DNA from 3 places in the Paenibacillus sp. y28 genome. Region 2 is predicted to be linked to each of the others. Evidence: predicted binding sites of a transcription regulator. Region 2 holds the regulator's gene; each other region holds the start of a gene.
What was found. Region 2 encodes LexA, which represses DNA repair genes until DNA is damaged. Its sites were predicted from a motif close to CGAACATATGTTCG; they were not measured.
Positions count from the first base shown of each region.

Region 1: a site for LexA is predicted at 5,068-5,081, ahead of WBG83_RS17245 (DNA polymerase IV). Genes of this name have one in related genera too.
Region 3: a site for LexA is predicted at 4,883-4,896, ahead of uvrB (excinuclease ABC subunit UvrB). Genes of this name have one in related genera too.

Region 1 covers NZ_JBBBNV010000024.1:21,178-28,993, reverse strand. The annotation lists gene WBG83_RS17270 (exonuclease domain-containing protein) at 1-321, shown strand, start outside; gene WBG83_RS17265 (Mov34/MPN/PAD-1 family protein) at 447-932, opposite strand; gene WBG83_RS17260 (MFS transporter) at 969-2,264, opposite strand; gene WBG83_RS17255 (TlpA family protein disulfide reductase) at 2,413-2,982, shown strand; gene cimA (citramalate synthase) at 3,268-4,896, opposite strand; gene WBG83_RS17245 (DNA polymerase IV) at 5,153-6,451, shown strand; gene WBG83_RS17240 (ferredoxin) at 6,655-6,888, shown strand; gene WBG83_RS17235 (CHASE2 domain-containing protein) at 7,085-7,816, opposite strand, start outside.
Region 2 covers NZ_JBBBNV010000001.1:316,917-324,732, forward strand. The annotation lists gene WBG83_RS01350 (1,2-dihydroxy-3-keto-5-methylthiopentene dioxygenase) at 1-441, shown strand, start outside; gene WBG83_RS01355 (hypothetical protein) at 486-860, shown strand; gene WBG83_RS01360 (HAD family hydrolase) at 883-1,680, opposite strand; gene WBG83_RS01365 (hypothetical protein) at 1,740-2,258, opposite strand; gene WBG83_RS01370 (DUF896 domain-containing protein) at 2,343-2,528, opposite strand; gene WBG83_RS01375 (LysM peptidoglycan-binding domain-containing protein) at 2,632-3,009, opposite strand; gene lexA (transcriptional repressor LexA) at 3,223-3,849, shown strand; gene glnA (type I glutamate--ammonia ligase) at 4,319-5,647, opposite strand; gene WBG83_RS01390 (MerR family transcriptional regulator) at 5,778-6,185, opposite strand; gene WBG83_RS01395 (methionine gamma-lyase family protein) at 6,276-7,526, opposite strand; partial or broken gene hflX (GTPase HflX) at 7,544-7,816, opposite strand, start outside.
Region 3 covers NZ_JBBBNV010000007.1:32,005-39,820, forward strand. The annotation lists gene uvrA (excinuclease ABC subunit UvrA) at 1-2,734, opposite strand, end outside; gene uvrB (excinuclease ABC subunit UvrB) at 2,756-4,768, opposite strand; gene WBG83_RS07970 (flagellar motor protein) at 4,996-5,793, shown strand; gene WBG83_RS07975 (flagellar motor protein MotB) at 5,777-6,532, shown strand; gene WBG83_RS07980 (PDZ domain-containing protein) at 6,609-7,816, opposite strand, start outside.

The sequences.
Region 1 (7,816 bases), on a different contig from region 2:
AATAAACGGATATTGGTTTGTCATGGCAGCGGCCACGACAAGCATTTTCTGAATTCAGCCTTGTGGAAGACCTCCAAGGTACATTTGTCTCACCGGATGCTGGATTGTATGATTATTTCCAAGTGGCTGCACCCGATGCGGAAGGAAATTGATTTGGATTCTCTGCTTTCGGCTTACAATATTGAAGTGACGCGCCGCCATGACGCGTTGGAGGATTCTGTGATGACCGGCCAGTTGTGGTCCAAAATGATAGATGAAATTGAGGACAAGGAAGTTCATACGCTGGGGGATTTGTATTCCCAGCTCAGTAACATCGGCTAAGACGATAATAATCCCCGGTTGCCCTTGAATAGCCGCAGGCTTGAAGGGAGACGGGGATTTTTGGCGTGAAAGGATACTTTGAGGCTGGACGCGTCATCGACCAAGAATCCGGGATGGCGCGGGAATTAAAGCAGCTTCAGGGTGTAAGGCTCGAATTGAAGCGAAATGTCGCCGGATGCCCGAGTATAACGGTAAAAAGCAGCCAGCGGCTTGCCAGGAGAACAGAAGGAAATGATGGCATGGCAGGGTAAGGCGTGCCAGGTGGTTTGTAAATCCGCTGCAGACGGAATAGGGGCTGCCGCAGGGTGTGTATGAAACACACCGAGAAGCTGTTCATCCCCCGGCATACACACAGATTGCTTCATTACCAAAGGGACCCATTGCAGCGGATCAAGAGTGAATTGCTCTTCCGGATTGACTGCGGCATTGTTAATCCCTCTCCAGCCAGTCAGAAGCCAGCCGTCCGCAGCTCTCCGTCCGAACAAAGCGCCGCAGGCTTCATACGGAAGTTGCTCGCGACCGTATGTGAACCACTCGGTAAGTAAGCTGTTTTCCGCCCAAATGACAGACTGAGCGGCAAGCTGCTGAGAAGAGGCGGATAAGTGCGGCATGGCTGGACAACCTTCCTTTCCGGTTAGTTGCAAAGGCTATTCGCTAAGCTGCTTGCCGGGCTTGATGAGCAGCAGCACAGCTACAAAGGTGAGCGCGGATAATACCGAAACGGAGGTAAACACCAGCTTGCCTGATATATCCATCATCCAGCTGAATAGCGGCGGCCCGAAGGCGACGCCAAGGAAACGCAGGCTGTTGTACAGCGAAGTAATCATCCCGCGCTCGGCTTGCTCTACGGAGCCGACAATCATCGTATTCAAGCAGGGCAACAGCAGCCCGGTACCGATACTGCTCAGGCATAGTAAAGCAATCAGGATAACTATATTATTCAAGAAAAAAATCGCGCTGGCAAGCGAAACGGTCATCAATGCCAAGCCGATATTCATGACCCACCGGATCACCTTGCCATTTTTTTTAATCCGTGACCCGGTTATATATGCAGTCAATACTTGACCAAGCAGAGGAATGGCGAGAATAAACCCTTTTTTGACACCGTCAATCGAGTAAGGCTCTTTTTCCAGCTGCTCGGACAAATAAAACAGGACGCCGAATAAAATAAACAAGCCCAAAGAGCCTGCACAAAAGGCGGTGATAAGCCAGCGCGCTTTTTCCTTTAGAATCGTACTGACCGTTTTCACATAATCGCCCAGCTTCATCGGCTTGTTTTCTTTGCTCGGTTCCTTGATAATAAAGATAACTGCGGCGAGCGCAACCGCACAGAAGACCGGAAAAGCAAAAAAAGCGGCAAACCAGGCCCAGAGCGCCAGCAAGGAGCCGATAATCGGGCTGACGACTTTTCCTGTGCCGTTCGAAGCTTCCATCAGACCGAGCGCTTTGCTTTCCGTGCCCGCCTTGAACAAATCTCCGACAAGAGCCATTGCAATAGGAGCTGTACCGGCCGCGCCGAGTCCTTGAATCGCACGAGCGATAATAATGGTGGAATAAGAGCTCCAAATTGCGCCGAACCCGGCCAGAATGCCGGCTGCGCCGTATACAATCAGGGCCGGAATAATGATGGCTTTGCGGGAAAATCGGTCGGATAAATACCCGATAACCGGGATGAAGACACCTGCCGTAACGGAGAACAGGGTAATAAGCAGACTGCTTTGAAATTGGGTAATCCCGAGCTTTTCCTGCATTTGCGGCAAAACCGGAACAAGCATGGAATTGCCGAGCACAAGCACAAGCGGGATGCTGGCAAGGGCGATAAACACCAGAACGCTTCCTTTTGCCGAAGAGGCTTCCGAGCCTTGTGCTGCTGCGTCCGAACCGGCGTCACTCATGTCGCTTTCAAAGGAAACCATCAGCTTTCTGCGCTTCGTTGTTTGCATACGACTCTCCCTTTGCGTTAGATAGCTGTAGTGTGTCCCCGAAATTCAATTAATATTGCTTGCTTATGGGACGGGCGGAACTGGTGCATACTAGCAAAGAGCGGCGATTGCCGGCTTGACAATACATACTTACTGAGGTGCCGATACAATGAATAACCGGTTTACGACTTGGGGCTTGTTTCCTTTTCTGATTGTGGGGCTTATTTTTGCGTTTATGCTCTTTGATGAGAAAAAGGAACCGGCCGCGCCGACCTTGGCTGCGTACAGCGAGGGAGATGAATTCACCGCCATTACATCGGCCAAAATTAACTCGGCCGCTCCTGCCTTTTCACTGCAAGGGCTTGATGGAGGGCAATATCATGTCGGCGGAGCACGGAGCAAACCGCTGCTTTTGAATTTCTGGGCTTCGTGGTGCGGGCCTTGTGAAGAAGAGGCGCCTTATCTTAAAGCGCTGGGGGACAAATACCAAGACCGGCTTGATGTCTATGCGGTTAATGTCACAGCCAATGACAAAATAGACGACGTCAACAAATTTGTCGCTACCTATCAATTCAAATTTCCGGTGCTGTTGGACAAGAAGGAAGAGGCGACCAGGCTGTACCGTATCCGCGGGATTCCGACAACGTTCCTGATTGATAAGAATGGCACGATCCGGGATGCTTTTAATTACATTAAACCGGAAGACCTGGAGAAGCGGGTAAAGCTGCTGCTGGAATAAGGCTGGAGCGGAAAGCCGATGGGCAAAGCCTGTTTGAAAAATGAGGGCTGGAGCAACGGGAAATGTTGACCGGCTGTTACAGGAACCGAGTGCTGAAAGCTGCTCGCGGTGCGGGCCGTTTCGATGGCGGCCCCGACGTTTCCCTGTTGATTGCCGCAAGTATTGCCACGGCTTTACTTGAAAAACCCGTTCGAAATTATATAATCCGACAGAAAAAGCCGGCAGAACCGCGAAGGGCGGGGCTGCCGGCTTTGTGCTGTATTCTTCAGCATTTATTTTTAACAATTAATGATTCATAATCCGGACCTTGTCGTCCTCGGAAGCGCCGTCTGCTTGAAGGGTAACGCTTTGCTTGCCGATCAGCGCATACCGGATGCTGTCGATGAGGGCCTGCCAGCTGGCTTCAATGACGTTGGTGGAGACACCGACTGTGCTCCAGCTGTTGCTGTAATCCGTCGATTCGATCAGGACGCGAACCTTGGCGGCGGTTGCATCCTTTTCATCGATGACACGCACCTTATAGTCTGCCAAGTGCATATTTTTAATATCGGGATAAAATTGCACCAGTGCCTTGCGAAGCGCGTTGTCCAGGGCATTGACCGGCCCGTTGCCTTCCGCTGCCATATACACGGATTCGCCCTTCACGTTTAATTTGACAATTGCTTCGGAAGAGACGCTTTCTTCGCCGGCGGATTTGCCGATAATCATCTTGAAGGATTCCAGCACAAACTTCTCTTCCAGTGTGCCGTAAGCATCCCGCAGCAAAAGCTCCAGAGACGCATCGGCGCCTTCGAACTGATAGCCTTGATGCTCCAGGTCCTTAATGCGCTGGATGACTTCCTTCGTCTTGGCGTTGTCCTGATTGAAATCAAGCTGAAGCTCCTGAGCCTTGAATACGAGGTTGCTTTGACCCGCCAGCTCGGAAACTAGAACACGCTGCTTGTTGCCGACCAGCTCCGGTGTGATGTGCTCGTAGGTTTTGGGATGCTTCAAAATGGCGGAGACGTGGATGCCTCCCTTGTGCGCAAAAGCCGCTGTGCCGACGTATGGCTGGTTGACAGGCATGTGAACGTTGGCGATTTCGTTGACGTAGCGGGAAACGCTGGTCAAGGATTGCAGCTGTTCGTCGCTAATACAGCGGAAGCCGAGCTTAAGCTGCAGGTTAGGGATGATGGAAGACAGATTGGCGTTGCCGCAGCGTTCGCCGAAACCGTTAATGGTACCTTGCACCTGGCGGGCGCCAGCTTGTACCGCTGCAAGGCTGTTCGCAACCCCCAGCTCACAGTCATTGTGGGCATGAATGCCGACCGGAACCTGTACTGCTTTGCGGACAGCGGTGACGATATCGCTGATTTCACCCGGCAGGGAGCCGCCGTTTGTATCACAGAGCACAATCCAGTTGGCGCCGGCTTCTTCGGCTTTGCGGATCGTATCCAGGGCGTATTCCGGGTTGTTTTTGTAGCCGTCGAAGAAATGCTCTCCGTCATAAATGACTTCCAGACCCTTGCTGCGCAAATAGCTGACGGAGTCGTAAATCATTTGCAGGTTTTCTTCCAGTGTAGTCTGGATGGCGGTGTGTACATGGAAATCCCATGATTTCCCAAAAATCGTCGCAACACTGACGCCCGTCTCGATAATACGGTTCAGGTTATCGTCGTTTTCGGGCCGTGTGTTTTTGCGGCGCGTACTGCCGAAGGCGGTAATTTTGGCATGGCTCAGGTTCAATTCCCGAATCCGCTTGAAAAATTCAATATCCTTGTTGTTGCTGCCCGGCCAGCCGCCTTCAATATAATGAACTCCCAGGGCGTCGAGCTTCTGGGCGATTTTGAGCTTGTCTTCCACGGAGAGGCTAATGCCTTCGCCCTGGGTACCGTCCCTGAGGGTTGTGTCGAAAATTTTGACCACATCTGACATAGTGTTGTCCTCCTGTCTCCATCACAAAAAAGCATTACGTTCTATTATACCACTTCTTGGCCGAATGTTGATAGGAAAAATCACAAATCCCCTTGTATTTTTGCTGAATAAAAAAGCGCTGATGTTCCGGCGGTTTATTGCTTGACCTGCCCGCGCAGGGATACTATGCTGGGAATATGTGTTTGCATCTGACGGCAGGCGAGGCCGATTAGAATCGGAACAGGCCGAAATTTCAGGGAACGACGGGTGAGCCGTGATGACCAGATCCAGCTCCAGTGAGCATTATCCGAAAAACGGGAGAGTTATTTTCCATATTGATATGAACGCCTTTTATTGCTCCGTACATGAAGCGGTGGAGCCGGAGAAATACCGCGGCAGGGCGATTGCGGTCGCCGGCAGCGTAGAGCTGCGCCGGGGCATTATTGTGACCTCCTCCTATGCGGCCAGGGCGCGCGGCGTGCGTACAGGCATGCAGGTCCGGCAGGCGGTGAAGCTTTGTCCCGACCTGATTTTGCTGCAGCCCGATTTTGAGCTGTACCGCACCTTCAGCCGCAAGTTTATGCAAATTGTATACAGCTATACCCCGCTTGTTGAAGCGATGTCCATTGATGAATGCTTCGCAGATATTACCGGGTCCAAGCAGTTTGGGGCACCGCTGGAGATTGCCGCCGAAATTCAGCGGCGCATTCGGGACGAGCTGCATTTGCCGTGCTCGATCGGAATAGCGCCAAATAAGCTTTTAGCCAAAATTGCATCCGACCTGAAAAAGCCGAACGGCATGACTGTGCTTCGAAAGCGGGATGTTCCCGTCCTTCTCTGGGACCAGCCGTGCTCTGCGCTTTACGGCATTGGCAGCAAAACGGCGGATAAGCTGAAGAAGCTCCATATTTATACGGTCGGCGAGCTGGCTAAAGCAAATGAGACGCTGCTTGCTTCACATTTCGGCGTGCTCGGTCCGGTGCTGGTCCGCGCGGCGAACGGGATTGACGATTCCCCGGTCGTGAACGAAAAAGAACAAAGCAAATCGATCGGACATACAACGACGCTGCCCAGTGATGTGACTGATGCCGGGGAAGCCAGACGGGTGTTCCTGAATTTGTCTGATCAGGTGACCCGCAGATTGCGCAGGCAGCAGCTGGTGGCCCGTGTTGTTCAAATTACAATCCGCGATCCCGGCATGAAGACGATTACGCGCAGTGTTACCCTGGTCGCTGCTACCAATGAAGCTAACGAGGTTTATCAAGCGGCCTGCAGGTTGTTTGAGCGCCACTGGCCCGAGGGCAAGCCGGCCCGGCTGCTCGGGGTTACCCTGCAGGGGCTGGAGGCCGCAACAACAGCTGTCGTTCAACTGGATTTGTTCGATTATGAGAAGCAGCCGCGCAAAGAAGAACTGACCCGTATTGTCGACAAGCTTCGCGACAAATTCGGTGAAGAAGCCGTGCTGACGGCCGGGATGCTGGGCGATGATCCCTCTGCGCTGATTCGCAACCACAAACGCCGCGGCACTTCCCTGCAGATGGATCATCTGCGCCTGCGCGGACTGGATCAGGAATAGCCGGAAAATCATTTCAGTCTGAAATAAAACGAAACGGATATACTAACTTGCGAGTTCGCAATAATTCCGCCGAGGCATAAGTATCATGCTAAATTGGCATCGGTTTTGGAAATGAAAGGTTTGAACTTTCACAGGTTTTATATTATAGTTTTAGATGAAATAACATCAAACTATCGACTGAAGAGTATAGGGAGGAACTAACAATGGCAAAATATACTTGGGTAGAAAAAGACACCTGTATCGCCTGTGGAGCTTGTGGCGCGACGGCTCCAGACATTTATGATTATGATGATGAAGGTCTTGCCGAAGTTATTTATGAAGCTGACGGCAACAGAGGCGTAACTGAAATTCCGGCGGATCTGTACGATGATTTGCAGGATGCTGCAGACGGCTGCCCGACAGATTCCATCAAAATCGCCGACACCCCTTTCAACTAATACTTCCTTAATCAATATAAGGCCCCTTGCGGATATATCCGGCAAGGGGCCTTATTGTTGTGCGCCCGGCATGGGCGATAACTTGGCGGTGAAAGTCCGCTACAGACTTTATACTTTGCAGCTTTACAAAATGAACCGGGACATGCCGCAGAGTTGGTAAGCATGTCCCGAAATGCGATAAACGACGCCTATTGGCTCAAGGCTGCTTCAAATCCTGAGGCGCCTGCTTGTGTCCCGTTACTTCGTATAAACGGAGCGGGACGGATTTGCCTTTGACTTGCTTTTCTCCGATATAGTTGTATTCGAAGTAGTCTTTGGTTCGTTCATAGGTGGCTTCCGAAACTAAAATTTGATTCGGCTCCGTGTTCGACTCGATCCGGGCGGCCGTGTTCACGTTGTCTCCGATTGCCGTGTAATCGACACGCAAATAGGAGCCGATATTCCCGACAACGACATTCCCGGAGTTTACGCCGATGCCGACTGCAATGTTCACATGATGCTTCTTTTTGATATCTTCGCGTACTTGAATCATTCCCTGCTGAATATCGTAGGCGGTTTTTACGGCCCGATACTCGTGGTACGGAACATCCAGCGGGGCGTTGAACAGCAGCATGGCGGCGTCTCCGATAAATTTGTCGATGGTGCCTTTATTTTGCAAGGTTTGCTCGGTGATTAAGTTAAACATCATGTTCAAGAAGTCGACAATCTCTTCCGGAGTCAATTTCTCCGATAACGGCGTGAAGCCTCGGATATCAAGGAATAGGATGGACAAATCCCGGTTGATGCCCCCAAGCTGAATTTCCTGTCCGTGCCGGGCAATTTCTTTCACCAGATCCGGCGAGATGTAGCGGCCAAACTGCTTGGTAATGTAATTTTTTTGCTTCGTTTCAAAGTATGTTTTCATCGCAAGATTAACGAGGAATGAAAT
Region 2 (7,816 bases):
CCAAGCAAGCTGCCTGCAGAATTGCAAGAGAAATTCGTTCTGACCGACGAAGAAAAGCAGCAAATTTTATCAACCTTTGATGCGGAAATCCGCGATCTGGCTGCGCGCCGCGGTTACCGTACATGGGACCTCATCTCCTTGTCCGACGCCACGCCGAACCTGGAAGAGCTGCTTAAAAAATTCGAACAGGTGCACACGCACACGGAAGATGAAGTTCGTGCGATTACTGCCGGCAAAGGCATCTTCGTAATTAAAGGCTCTGAAGAAGTGGGATATTTTGATGTTGAGCTGACAGCTGGTGACGTTATCTCCGTTCCGGAAGGCTTTGCACACTTCTTCACCTTGATGGAAAACCGTAAAATCGTCGCAGTCCGCTTGTTTATCGAAACTGAGGGCTGGATTGCTCACCCGTTCGAAGACCCAACGTTCCAAAAAGCGTAAGGCCGTCTAACACCTGACGTCATCTGGGCAGCAGTTAGCTGTACATGACGTACGCTGCTTTGAATCAGGCTGGCCGGTGTCATGAAAAGCGCGCCGAACATTCGGAATTACGAGCACGGCACGGAAAAGAACAAAAACCCGATCCGCTTGCAGCGGATCGGGTTTTTGTTGAATACGCCAGACTTATTCAATGGCGCCACAACGCGTGCTTGCCGGCTGCTTCTAGCTGCCACGCTCATGCCAAGCCGCTCGTTTCAAGCCGTATTCATGTGAACAAGCAGCCCTTTTGTCATCAAGGTCAAGCGGAAGACCGTCTGATTTCTACACCGAAATACCGACGTTTGGTGCTTGATCATCATTACATGACGCCACATCGGACAGCTATTGGCCTGATCTTGCCATTCCAGACCTGGAACTGAAGGCGCTAACCGCCGGTTACGCTTAGGCCAAGGACTCAATAATGCCGAACAGCTCAGACAAGTGTTTAACTTCATATGCCGGAACAATTTCATCCGAACGCTGTGCGCCGTGACGATTGACCCAAACAGAATGCATTCCAACGCTATTAGAACCAAGAATATCCGTGGTCAGCTTGTCCCCTACCATTAAGCCTTCTTCCGGAGTAATTTGCAGCAGGTTCATAGCATGATAAAAAATGGACGTATCCGGCTTCCCTCTGCCAAACTCCCCGGAGATGATAATGTGGTCAAAGTAAGGCGCAAGCTCAGGCACGCCGGCCAGCTTTTCCTTCTGCAAATCAGGCGAACCATTCGTAAGCAGGAGCAGCTTCACTTTTCCCTTCAAAGCGTTAAGGACTTGGAATGTCTCTTCCTCGTATATGTAAGGGCGTTTACGGCGTTCTGCCGGAAACATCTCAGCCAGCTTCGAAGCCAGCTCGCGGTTGTCCGTACCGAGGGCTTTTAAACCGCGGTACCAGGATTCTTCGCGGTACACCGGAGCAAGCTTGCGCAGCTTCCAGAATTCCTCCTGATCCCCTTCGGCAAAATTTGCCCACAGCCCTTCAAACGGGTTAATCCCGATCATTTTCGTAAATGGAAAGGTTTCGTACGACTCATACAGCGCGCGCGCTTCCTTACGTACGCTCTCTTCCAAAGCAACCGCATTTAAGCCTGTTTCTGCGCTTCCCGTCTGACAAGTGGCTTCAAAGGCTTCTTTTACACTTCGGTCATCCCACAGCAGGGTGTCATCCAAGTCAAATAATACTGCTTTAATTGCCATTGTAGCTTAATCCCCTTTTGATTGTTTCAGTTCATGATGGACATAAACATGATGTCATATTATTTTGTTACTTCCGATACTTCAATGTGATTTCGCTCTGCAAACTCGCGCAAATCCTCCGTCATGCGTTGAACAGGAAACAGGTTGAAAGGCTTGCTGAACACCCAGCGCTGACCTTTTCCTGCCGGTTCAATCTGAACGTAGCTTGGCGCAAGCACAATTTTGGCTACTTCTGAAGCTTCAATCCGTTTTTCCCGGTTCCATCGACGTGTCGCAAGGAACGCCTTGCCGATTTTCAAATAAGGACGTTTCAGGAAAAAGATAAACAAACCAAGTAAAAAGTAGGCGATAACCGTAAACCAATACCAGCCATCCTGCAGTTCCGTTCCGACGTAGGCTACAAACATGAATAAGGAGACCCCCCACAGCAATACGCTGTAAAGAATACTCCTTCCCCGATGGATAATTCCCCCGTCCGCAGCTTTGCCGCTTTGGATCGCCTGCTGGCCTGATTTACCGCGCACTTTATTGACTTGCTTTGTATTTTTTTGAACCATTCGTTCCCACTTGCGAGACATACCGTTCCCCTTTCACTGCGTTCATTGCTTCCCTTAAAGCGCTGCCTTTTTGCTGAAAGGCCCTAGAAATCCTTAACCACAGTCTTAATGCGGCTTGACATCATCAACAATTTCAATGTTGTCCAGCTGATTCTTTAACGATTGCCGGATGCCCGCCAAGTACTGGCGGCGCAAATCATCCCGCTCAGCAAGCTCTTCTTTGGTAAGTCCTGTTGTTTTGGCTTTTCGGGCCAATTCATTAATACGTGCGATCTTTTGGTCATCAATCATTGGCTTCCTCCGTTACACAAGATATACCTTCTTACTCTGACATGCCGCAGCGCTGCTTGTCAAGTTTTCTACCCGTGTAAGCCGTACTTCTTGTGCTTTCGTTTCAAAATGGAAGAACAAGCGTTTGTCCGATAGTTATTGTGCTTCCCTTCAGCTTGTTGATGCGCTTCAGATGATACACGCTTTCCCGGATATCCGCATCCTTCGGACCGTATTCCCGGGCAATCGACCAGAGCGTATCTCCCGCCGCCACAATCACTGCTTTTGAATGTCCATGGGGTGTGGCGTGTCCGTTCTTATCTGTATCTGAAGCCTCGCCGGGAGCTTCTTCCTGCACCTGCTCCACCGTATCGGACTGCGCCTCTCCGCTTTCACCGTACGCCTGCACGAGCGCCCCGCACAAAAAGCTGAGCCCTATCATGCAAATAAAGAAAATAACCTTCAGAATATGTTTATTACGCTGTGCGTTTATGTGTTCCATTTCGCTCACTCCAAACAAGTGTTCTTATTAACTCTTGTACATATCCTAACAAGAACACTTGTTTCCGTCAATATAGTTACGAACATATTTTCGCATTTTATTTCACGTTTTTGGCGCGTTTAAAACACTTTCTACTTATTAGAACTTATGTTTGTACGAACTCCGGTTCTGTGGTATACTTTGGATATAGTACATATGTTTGGGGAGATGGCTATGGGTAAAATATCAAACCGTCAACAAGCGATTCTTGATTTTATTAAGAACGAAGTACGCGAGAAAGGCTATCCGCCCTCCGTTCGTGAAATCGGAGAAGCCGTCGGCCTAGCCTCCAGCTCCACCGTTCACGGACATTTGGACCGCCTTGAGAAGAAGGGACTTATTCGACGCGATCCGACGAAGCCCCGCGCTATCGAAGTGCTGAACAACGATGATGCATTCGGTGACTTTGCCCTCTCCGTTTCTCGAGTGCCGATTCTGGGGAAAGTCGCTGCAGGGCAACCAATTACCGCCGCCGAGAACATCGAGGATTATTTTCCGCTTCCTGCCGATTTTACTCGTGATGAAGAAGTGTTTGTCTTGAATGTTGTCGGGGATAGTATGATTGAGGTCGGCATCCGCAACGGCGATATGGTAATCGTACGCCAGCAAGCCACTGCCAATAACGGGGATATCGTCGTTGCTCTGAATGAGGATGATGAGGCTACCGTCAAGACGTTTTACAAGGAAAAGGACCACATTCGTCTGCAGCCGGAAAATTCAACAATGGAGCCGATTCTTTTGACGCAAGTCACCATTTTAGGTAAAGTCATTGGCTTGTTCCGCGATTTTCGCCGGATGTAGCACATAAACAAGCACAAATAAACAAACACCCGCCAGCATAAATGCCGGTCGGGCGTTTGTTTTGCAAGCAGCGTTAACCTGGAAGTGCTGCATTACCTGTTCATCTATCATTTTTTGGTAGTTTTGTTTGATAGTGTTGTTTCATTATAATTAATGACCAGCACTACCCGCTCTGCTGCCAAGGCGGTGCAACGCTTGATGCGTGTCAATTGCGGAAAGAAGCGCCTCAAAGTAATGGCGTGGTAATCGCGTAGTAATCGCGCCTTGCCTTATCAGGCAGGGCGCTTTATGCTTTTTCCTCTATTCTTGGCATTCCCCTGCCACACTTCCATTTTTTCGGACTGTAAACTAAACCATCGGACTTGAACAAACAGAATCCCCGCCAGCCATCAGCTAGCGGGGATTCCATTTGTTCATCACAATTATCCATGCTTGGAGCTGCTTGTATACACTCCCGACATGAAATGTCTTAATACAGCGTCAAGTATTGGTCACGTTCCCATTGATGCACTTGGGTACGGAATATATCCCATTCAATTTCCTTCAGCTCGTAGAAGTGAGCCAGCGCATGGTCGCCCAGAGCTTCGCAGATGACTTCGTCTGTCAGCAATTCGTCAAGCGCCTGCTTCAGATCGAGCGGCAGGCTTGGAATGCCTTGCTCTTCGCGCTCTTCTTCCGTCATAACGTAGATGTTGCGGTCAGTTGGCGCCGGAAGAGCCATTTTATTCTTGATGCCGTCAAGTCCTGCGAACAGCATAACCGCCAGAGCCAAATACGGATTGGCTGTCGGGTCCGGATTCCGTACTTCAATCCGAGTGCTGAGGCCGCGGGATGCCGGAATACGAACCATCGGGCTGCGGTTGCTGGCAGACCAGGCTACATAGCAAGGCGCTTCATAACCAGGCACAAGGCGCTTATAGGAGTTGACCGTCGGGTTGGTTACCGCTGCAAATGAACGGGCATGCTTCAAAATACCTGCCATAAAGTAACGCGCCGATGCACTCAGGCCGAGACGGTCTTTCTCATCGTAGAACGCATTATCGTTGCCTTTAAAGAGTGAGATGTGGCAGTGCATTCCGGAGCCGTTCATGCCGAACAGCGGCTTCGGCATGAACGTTGCATGAAGGCCATGCTGGCGGGCCACCGTTTTTACTACCAGCTTGAAGGTTTGAATTTGGTCGGCCGCCTTCAAAGCATTGGCATATTTGAAATCGATTTCATGCTGTCCCGGCGCAACCTCGTGGTGAGATGCTTCGATCTCGAAGCCCATTTCTTCCAGTGTGAGCACGATTTCACGACGGCAGTTCTCGCCAAGGTCTGTCGGCGCAAGGTCGAAGTACCCGCCTTGGTCATTCAGCTCATTGGTCGGATTTCCTTTTTCATCGGTTTTGAACAGGAAAAACTCCGGCTCCGGGCCGACATTCATTGCCGTATAGCCCATTTCTTCCGCTTCCTTCAGACAGCGCTTCAAAATTCCGCGCGGATCTCCAGGGAACGGGCGTCCGTCCGGCAAATAAATATCACAAATCAAACGTGCCACGCGATCCTCTGTCACCCATGGGAATACGACCCAAGTATCCAGATCCGGGTACAGGTACATATCGGATTCTTCGATCCGGACATAGCCCTCAATGGAGGAGCCGTCAAACATCATTTTGTTATCAAGCGCTTTCTCCAGCTGGCTGACGGGAATTTCAACGTTTTTAATCGTTCCGAGCAGATCGGTGAACTGCAGGCGAATAAAACGTACGTTTTGTTCTTTGGCAATGCGCATAATATCCTGTTTTGTGTAAGCCAAATGCAACGCCTCCTAGGGTGGATATATTCCTTTATCTAATGCTAGATTGTCGGCCTTATCGCCCTTTATCGCAGGGACGGGCCTGTGTGCGAGCCAAATCGAATGGCGGAGCAATTCGCACGCATACGGTCTAGTGGAAAAACCTCGACAGCTCTCCTTGAATCAGTGAAACCTGGCCCGGCCGTTTACCGGTCAGCAGCTGCTGCTTCAGCATCTTGTGCAGCTGGGAATCCGTCAGCTCCCTGCGCTTCACCTCGGTTTGTTCATTGATGACAGTCGCTTCTTCGGATTCGGCGTCCATTGGCTTGACGACCTGCTTAATCCCGGCGATATTGACGCCTTTTTCAATCAACGCTTTAATTTCCAGCAGCCGTTCAACGTCGTTGAACGAGAACAGACGCTGGTTTCCGGATGTACGGGCCGGAATAATTAATTCATGTTGTTCATAGTATCGAATCTGTCTTGCCGTTAAGTCGGTCAGCTTCATAACAATACCAATCGGGAACAATGCCATATTACGGCGTAAATCGTCACTCATTTGCACCACTCCAAAACTGTGTGATAACTACATTGTAGCGTTATATTTTAAATGTGTCAAGGAATGTCAGGTTTTAAATGTAAGAAATTGTTACATTTGTGATAAAAGCCCGGACCGCTGCATATTCCCCAGCGCTTGAATGATACCGAATTTGACGTGAGAATACGTAAGTCCACCCTGCATATACGCAATGTACGGCTCGCGGATCGGCGCGTCGGCCGACAGCTCCAGACTGCCGCCCTGAATGAAGGTTCCCGCCGCCATAATGACAGGATGCTCATAGCCCGGCATATCCCAAGGCTCAGGAACCACGTGGGAATCCACCGCCGCAGCCATCTGTATCCCTTGTACAAATGCGATCAAATGCTCGGCACAGGTGAAGCGGACGGCTTGAATCAAATCTGTCCGCGGCACCTCCCAGGATGGTGAGGTGGCGAAGCCCAGACTGTCAAATACGCCTGACGCCAGCGTTACGCCTTTGATAGCTTGTCCGACAAAGTGCGGGGCAAGAAACAACCCTTGAAACATGCTGCGCAGCGTGCCCAGCATCGCCCCGACCTCTCCGCCGATGCCCGGGGCAGTCAGGCGGTATGCCGCCAGCTCCACGTAAGGCGATTTACCGGCGATATAACCTCCGGTGAGAGCTATGCCTCCGCCGGGATTTTTGATCAAGGAGCCTGCCATAATATCGACGCCGACCTCCGTCGGCTCCAGCCGCTCTGTAAATTCCCCGTAACAATTATCTACGAATACAATCAGATCGGATCGGATGGACTTCACAAACGCCGTCATTTGTCCGATTTGCTCAACGGTCAGGGACGGACGCCAATCATAGCCGCGGGAACGCTGAATGCCGATGACCTTCGTTTCCGGACGAATGCTAGCCCGTATCGCTTCATAATCAGGGGCTCCCTCCTCGGTTAGCGGCACTTCCCGGTAGCCGACGCCCCAATCCTGCAGCGATCCCGTGCCATCCCCGGGTTTGCCGATAACTTTATGCAGCGTGTCATACGGGCGTCCGGTAATGTACAGCAGCTCGTCTCCCGGGCGCAGCAGCCCGAATAAGGCTGTGCCGATCGTATGTGTACCGGATACGAAGTGCGGACGCACAAGCGCAGCCTCCGCCCCGAATGCATCCGCATACACCAAATCCAGCACCTCGCGCCCGCGGTCATTATAGCCATACCCTGAAGACCCTGCGAAGTGGTAATCACTTACTCTATGCTTTTGAAACGCGCGGATGACCTTCCATTGGTTCGCGTCAATAATCCGTTCAATTTCCCCGAAACGGCCGGATAGGCGGCCTTCTATTTGCTCTACAAGCTGTTCCAGCTTCTCCATGCTGTATTCCATTGTCGTTACGCTCTCCCCTGTGCCTCTTCCTTGGTTGTTGTAACCTCATAGCTGCTAAGCTTGTAGCCAAGCTGCTCATATTCCTGCTTTTTGACCCGGACCTGAAACTCCAATTGGTCGTCCTCCGCCTGCTGGTCAAGCACGTCGCCAATACGATAAAGCAAGGAAATAATATCTCCCTTTTCAGCCGGAATGCGGTAAGATACGATATCTCCCATCAAACGGTCCTCAATGGCCCTTTTCAGACGCGCCAAATCGTCGTCAAGGTATGCGTTCAC
Region 3 (7,816 bases), on a different contig from region 2:
TACCCCCGCGGTCTCCACCCTCAGGGCCGAGGTCAATAATATAATCGGCGGTTTTAATGACGTCCAAATTATGCTCAATGACAAGCACCGATTCTCCATTCTCCACCAATCGATGAAGCACCTTCAGCAGACGGGCCACGTCCGCCATGTGCAGACCGGTCGTCGGCTCATCCAAGATGTATAGCGTTTTGCCGGTACTGCGGCGGTACAGCTCCGAGGCCAGCTTCACACGCTGCGCTTCTCCTCCGGATAACGTTGTCGCCGGCTGCCCCAGCTTCATATAGCCCAAGCCCACATCGACGAGCGTCTGCAGCTTGCGCTGGATCCGGGGAATATTTTTGAAAAACTCGTAGCCGTCCTCAATTGTCATATCCAGCACATCAGAGATGTTTTTGCCTTTATACTTCACTTCAAGCGTTTCCCGGTTATACCGTTTGCCCTTGCAAACCTCGCATGGAACATAGACGTCCGGCAAAAAGTGCATTTCGATCTTGATAATCCCGTCGCCCCGGCACGATTCACAACGGCCGCCCTTGACGTTAAAGCTGAAACGGCCCTTTTTGTAGCCTCGCACCTTCGCCTCCGACGTTGCAGAGAACACATCGCGAATATCATCGAACAGCCCGGTATACGTAGCCGGATTCGACCGAGGGGTGCGCCCAATCGGAGATTGATCGATATCAATAACCTTCTCAATATGCTCCAGCCCCAGCACCTGCTTATGCTCTCCCGGACGTGTCTTCGCTCTGTTCAAATCTCGGGCCAGCACTTTGTATAAAATATCGTTGATCAGCGTGCTTTTGCCTGAGCCGGATACCCCCGTAACACACGTAAAGACACCGAGCGGAAACTTCACGTTGACGTTCTTCAGATTGTTTTCCTTAGCCCCTCGCAGTTCCAGCCATTTGTCGCCCGGCTTACGCCGCTCAAGCGGCACCGGTATAAACTTGCGGCCGCTCAGGTATTGGCCTGTCGGCGATGCCTCATCCCCCATAATTTCCTGAGGGGTTCCTTGAGCAACAACCTGTCCGCCATGAATCCCCGCACCCGGGCCGATATCGATAATGTAATCGGCCGCCAGCATGGTGTCCTCGTCATGCTCAACCACGATTAGCGTATTGCCCAGGTCGCGCATATGCTCTAACGTCCGGATAAGCCGATCGTTATCCCGCTGATGCAGCCCGATGCTGGGCTCGTCCAATATATACAGCACGCCCATCAGACTGGACCCGATCTGTGTGGCTAAACGAATGCGCTGTGCTTCACCGCCGGACAACGTTCCTGCGGCACGGCCCATCGTTAAGTAATCCAGACCGACATTGACCAGAAATCCAAGGCGGGCATGAATTTCTTTTAAAATCAGATGCGATATTTGAGCTTCCCGCTCATCCAAAGACACCGACTCAAAGAAGCTCAACGCATCCCCGATAGACAGGCTTGTCACGTAAGCAATATTTTTGCCGCCGATGGTGACAGCAAGCGTCTCCGGCTTTAAACGCTGCCCCTTGCAGGCATGGCACGGGCGGGCGCTCATATACTGTTCGATATGCTCGCGGATGCCGTCCGATGCCGTTTCCCGGTAACGGCGCTCCAAGTTACGGATAATGCCTTCAAACGGAACAAGCGCATCCTTCATCAAGCCAAAATCGTTCTCATACCGGAAGCGAACCTTCTCGCCTCCCGTTCCATTCAACAGCTTCTTCATCTGCTCCGCTGTCAGCTCAGATACCGGAACGTTGCGCGGGATTGCGTAATGCTCGCACACCGCGGCCAGGAATTGAGGGTAATAGTTGGATGTGCTGCCCGCCCAAGCTTCAAAGGCCCCTTCTTCAATCGTCCGGGTCATATCGGGCACAAGCAGATCCGGGTCAACCACCATTTTCACGCCGAGGCCGTCACAATCCGGACAAGCGCCAAACGGGCTGTTAAAGGAGAACATGCGCGGCTCAAGCTCCCGAATGCTGAACCCGCACTCCGGACAAGCATAATTTTGGCTGAACAGCAGCTCCTCTTGATCGATAACATCTACGATGACTCGGCCGTCGGCCAGCTTCAATGCCATTTCCAATGAATCGGCAAGCCGGCTCTGCACATCATCTTTAACCACAATGCGGTCTACGACAACCTCAATGTGGTGCTTTTTGTTTTTTTCCAAATCGATTTTGTCGGAAACATCCCGGATTTCACCATTAACCCGCACCCGCACGAAGCCCTGCTTTTGAACATCCGCAAACAGCTTGGAATACTCCCCTTTGCGGCCGGACACAATCGGTGCCAGGATTTGCAGCTTCGTTCTCTCGGGGTACTCCATAATTCGGTCTACCATCTGCTCCACCGTTTGAGACGTAATCTCAATCCCATGCTCGGGACAGTGAGGCTTGCCGATACGGGCAAACAGCAGACGGAGGTAATCATAAATCTCCGTTACGGTGCCCACCGTGGAACGGGGATTTCGGCTTGTCGTCTTTTGGTCAATGGAAATGGCCGGTGACAGCCCTTCAATCGAATCCACATCGGGTTTGTCCATTTGCCCCAGGAACTGACGGGCGTAGGCGGACAACGATTCTACATAACGACGCTGCCCCTCGGCATAAATCGTATCGAAGGCGAGCGACGATTTCCCGGAGCCGCTAAGCCCTGTCAGCACGACAAATTTATCGCGGGGAATGCTGATATCGATATTTTTTAAATTGTGGGCTCGTGCGCCCTTAACCACGATATGATCTTTAGCCACGTTCCATTCACCCTCTCTACATTAATCCTGCGCTTTCAGCTCCAGCAATGCGTCACGCAGCTCGGCAGCCCGCTCGAACTGCAAATTTTTCGCCGCTTCCTTCATTTCCGCTTCCAACCGTTCGATAACCGACTTGCGGTCCTTCCTCGACATCTTCGAGCCCTTCAGATCGGTCAGGTAGTCGGACTTCTGTTCCGCTACCTTCGTCGCTTCGATGACATCCCGCACTTTTTTGCGAATCGTCTGCGGCGTAATCCCGTGCTTTTCATTATGCGCAAGCTGTATCGTCCGGCGCCGTTCGGTTTCACGAATCGCCTTGTCCATTGAGTCGGTTATTTTATCCCCGTACATGATAACACGTCCGTCAGCATTACGAGCCGCCCGGCCGATCGTCTGAATAAGAGAACGCTCTGCACGCAGAAACCCTTCCTTATCCGCATCCAGAATAGCGACCAGCGAAACCTCGGGCAAATCAAGTCCTTCCCTCAGCAGGTTGATGCCGACCAGGACGTGGAATGTGCCAAGCCGCAAATCCCGCAAAATCTGCATCCGCTCCAGTGTCTTAATCTCGGAATGCATATAACGGACCTTAATTCCGACGTCCTTCAAATAATCGGTTAAATCCTCGGCCATTTTTTTGGTCAAGGTGGTAACGAGCACCCGTTCGTCCTTCGCCACCCGCTCATTAATTTCGCCTATCAGATCATCGATTTGACCTTTTGTCGGACGCACCTCAATAATCGGATCAACAAGTCCGGTCGGTCGTATAATCTGCTGTACCATGTCTGGGCAATGCTCCAGCTCATATGGTCCCGGAGTGGCCGAGACGTATATCATTTGGGTCGCCTTCTGCTCGAATTCCTCGAATCGGAGCGGTCGGTTGTCCAGCGCCGATGGAAGCCGGAAGCCATGTTCAACGAGCACTTCCTTGCGCGCCCGGTCCCCGTTGTACATCGCCCTTATTTGAGGCAGCGTCACGTGGGACTCATCAATAACAATCAGCATGTCGTCCGGAAAATAATCAAACAGCGTATACGGCGTCGCTCCTCGCTCGCGGAATGTCAGCGGTCCGGAATAGTTCTCGATCCCGGAGCAGAAGCCGACCTCCAGCATCATCTCAATGTCATACCGGGTACGCTGCTCCAGCCGCTGCGCCTCCAGCAGCTTGCCGTTCTCTCGCAGCTCCGCAAGGCGTTCCTCCAATTCCTTCTCGATGTTCACCACCGCCAGCTTCATTCTGTCCTGGTGGGTTACAAAGTGGGACGCAGGGAAGATGGATACATGATCACGTTCACCCAAAATCTCGCCTGTCAGAACATCAATCTCGGTAATCCGCTCAATCTCATCCCCGAACAGCTCCACCCGAATGGCTTGTTCTCCGTGGGAGGCCGGGAAAATTTCGATAACATCGCCCCGCACACGGAACGTACCGCGGATGAAATTGATGTCGTTGCGCTGGTACTGAATGTCCACCAGCTTGTGCAAAATCTCGTTGCGAGGCTTTTCCATTCCAGTGCGCAAAGACAGCACTAAATCCCGGTACTCCGACGGAGAACCGAGACCGTAAATACAGGAGACGGAAGCAACGATAATAACGTCCCGCCGTTCAAATAACGAGCTGGTGGCCGAGTGGCGCAGCTTATCAATCTCATCGTTAATGCTGGAATCTTTCTCTATATAGGTGTCCGATGAAGCAATGTACGCTTCCGGCTGGTAGTAATCATAGTAGCTGACAAAGTACGACACCGCATTATTTGGGAAAAACTCCTGGAACTCGCTGCAGAGCTGAGCCGCGAGCGTCTTGTTATGAGCAATGACCAATGTCGGCCGGTTTAAGCGGGCGATCGTTTGGGCGATCGTAAATGTTTTCCCCGTCCCTGTCGCACCAAGCAGGGTTTGATGCTTCTTCCCGGCTGCGATGCCCGCCGTCAGCTCATCAATAGCCTTCGGCTGGTCACCCTGGGGCGCGAACTCGGAAACGAGCTCAAAGCCTTTACTGCTTACTACAATGTCGCTCTTTTCATGCTCACTCATAAATTCCCACCTATCGTTCGGGATAATGTATGACCATTGACTTAAGTTCTACAAAATTTATAATAATTATGGCGTTAAATTCCGATATAAGTCATGATAACCTGTTCATCTGTGCGAATGCTTGTTCCCCTTGATATTATACCTTTTTTGTCAATACGTTGCAAATGAAGATTTCGCCCGAAGCCGTTTTTTTTTAGTTCCACTATATAGGATGGAGTGAATATTTCTTGGATATCACCACCTGGATTGGCATTATTATCGGGCTTACCGCCTTAGTTGGCGGCTATTTGCTCGAAGGGGGGCATATTAACGGACTTCTTGTCGGGACCGCCGCCCTCATCGTATTTGGAGGCACGATCGGTGCTGTTATTGTCAGTTTTCCCAAAAAACAGCTGCGTCAACTCCCCAAAGCATTATCCATTGCATTTCGTGAAAAGCAGCGCGACCCGGACAAAATCATCCAAGAAATTGTAGATATGGCGACAACCGCGCGCCGGGCAGGCGTTCTTTCGCTGGAAAGCCGGGCCATGGAGCACGAGGACCCTTTTTTGCGTAAAGGGCTCACGATGATTGTAGACGGCACCGATCCCGAGCTGACTAAACAAATTTTGGAGCTCGACATGGATGCAGTAGAAAAAAACTACAGCAACCTGGCCAAAATATTCGAATCCGCCGGCGGCTATGCCCCTACAATGGGGATTATCGGAACCGTGATGGGGCTGGTGCACGTGCTCAGCAACCTCGCTGATCCGGCTTCCTTGGCTGGTTCAATCGCTACGGCCTTTACCGCTACATTATACGGTGTGGCCAGCGCGAATATCATTTACTTGCCGATTGCCGCCAAAATCAAGCAGCGCAGCGAAGAACAGACGATTGAAATGGAAATGATGCTGGAAGGTATACTGGCTCTTCAAGCCGGGGAAAACCCGCAGCTCATCCGGATGAAATTAACCTCCTTCCTTCCCGGAGAACTGACAGGCCCGGCCAAGCAGGAGAAAGGAACCGACGATGGCGAGGCGGCGTAGAACAACAGATCACGGCCCCAACCATGAACGGTGGCTTATTACGTATGCAGACCTGATTACGCTGCTGCTCATTTTTTTCGTCATCCTCTATTCCGTCAGCAAGATCGATGCAAATCAATATGATTCCTTGGCCCAATCGCTGCAATTCCAATTTAACAAAAATGACAGCCTTCTGGAGGCCGGGTCAGGGCTTAATGGCAGCATGAATCCGTCTCCAAAGACGGACCAGGAGGCTGCGGACAAGGAGCGTGCAGAGCAAGAGGCTCGCGAGGCGCAGGAGCAGAAGCTTCAGGATGCATTAAAAATCATAAACGACTATATCTCGGAGAACCATCTGGAAGCCGAGGTATCCGTCCGGGATACGGAGAAAGGCATTTCCATTACCCTGAAGGACTTGTTTCTCTTCGATCTCGGCAAAGCCGACTTGAAGCCGGCGGCATCCCCTATTCTTGAGCAGCTCGCGGCGCTTGTTCCGAAGCTTGACAGCAAAATAAGCATCGAAGGCCATACCGACAACCTGCCACTGGCTACGGGCGCGCTTTACAAGGACAACTGGGGACTTTCCGGAGCCCGCTCCCTTTCCGTGCTGCGATACTTTGTCGAAACCGCCAAGCTGGATTCCAGCCAATTTATTTTTACCGGCTACGCCGATACCCGGCCAGTCGCCCCGAACGATACGGAAGAGAACCGCACCAAAAACCGGCGGGTGGAGATCGTCGTCCTGCGCAGCTCCCCATAAGCCGGACATCCGCAAACAAGGGCTTCGTCTTGGTTTCCAAGACGAAGCCCTCTTTTTCAATGGACCGCAAAAGCCTTTACATCGATTTGGAATTTCGCTTCAACCCGGAAAGTCTTTTTTTCAGGAAGGCGAAGACACTAGGCTCCTCAAATTCGGCATAAAACGGCACCTGCTCATCCGGAGCCAGCAGAATACCCAGCTGATGATGCTCGCCGGCATAAACCGCCCGCTGGACAAACTTGGTATGGCCGGCCAAATTAAGCACCTCCAGCTTGCTGAATGCCGAATTTTGCTGCAGAGCCAAATGAAGATCCTCTTTTCGCCGGACTCTGTGCCCATTGGCCTTCTCGATAATTTCCCCGGCCAGGAGCCCCATCTCCTCCGCCGGGCTGCCGGGCAGCACAGCCAATATTTTGAGACCCCGGGCGTCATGCACAAAGAGCGGGCTCTGCTCTCGCTCCTCCCACTTGCTGTAGGCAATCATCAGCTCATGCAGCAGCACGGTCAGCAAGGACGCTCCTATCGTAAATAACGGCTGGACCTGCACCAGACCCGATAAGCCAAGCACAATCATACCGTACACGAACAGCAGCCGGGCACTTTTTCGGGCTTTGATTTGCGGCAGACGGGTAACCGTCCGCTCCGCAAAGCCGATGACAACCGGGAAAGCAACGAATGCCCAGCCCTGTGACCATAAGCCGGACCCGAACAACGGCTCCCAGGGGAGCGAAGATACAGCCCCCGGCAGGGGCACCAGCAAAAACAACGGAACCGGCCACCAGCCCTGCAGTGTATATCCGCCGACAATTTTCCCCCGTTTCCCGGAGAAAAACAGCGGACTGGCCGTCTTTGCCCCCTGCAAACGAACCAATAGCGCCTCTGCCAAGTGCAGCAGCGCCGCCAGCGCCAGCAAAGACGGAACGTGCAGCCTCTCCAGCGGCCCGGTCAACCAGAGCCAGGAGGGAGAGGCCGCCCACTGCGGCAATAAGCCTACCAAAGCATGGAGAACACCAAGCAGACCGGCCGCATAAGCCATACAGAGAAACCGGATTTTCAAAAGCACCAGCACGATGGCAGCTCCCCAGAGCAGCAGCACGGCCTCCGGCTGCAAGACAGCCCCGAGGTACGCCATTGGAAGCGATACCGCCACGCCAGCCAAGGCGCCCCACAAAATGGTTCGCCACGTTTCGGCCACCAAAGAGTGAAGCTTGGTGGCGAACAGCTTCCGTTCAAAGAAAATTTGCCGCCTGTATTTCAGGATAATCAGCAGCAACCCGATATAAT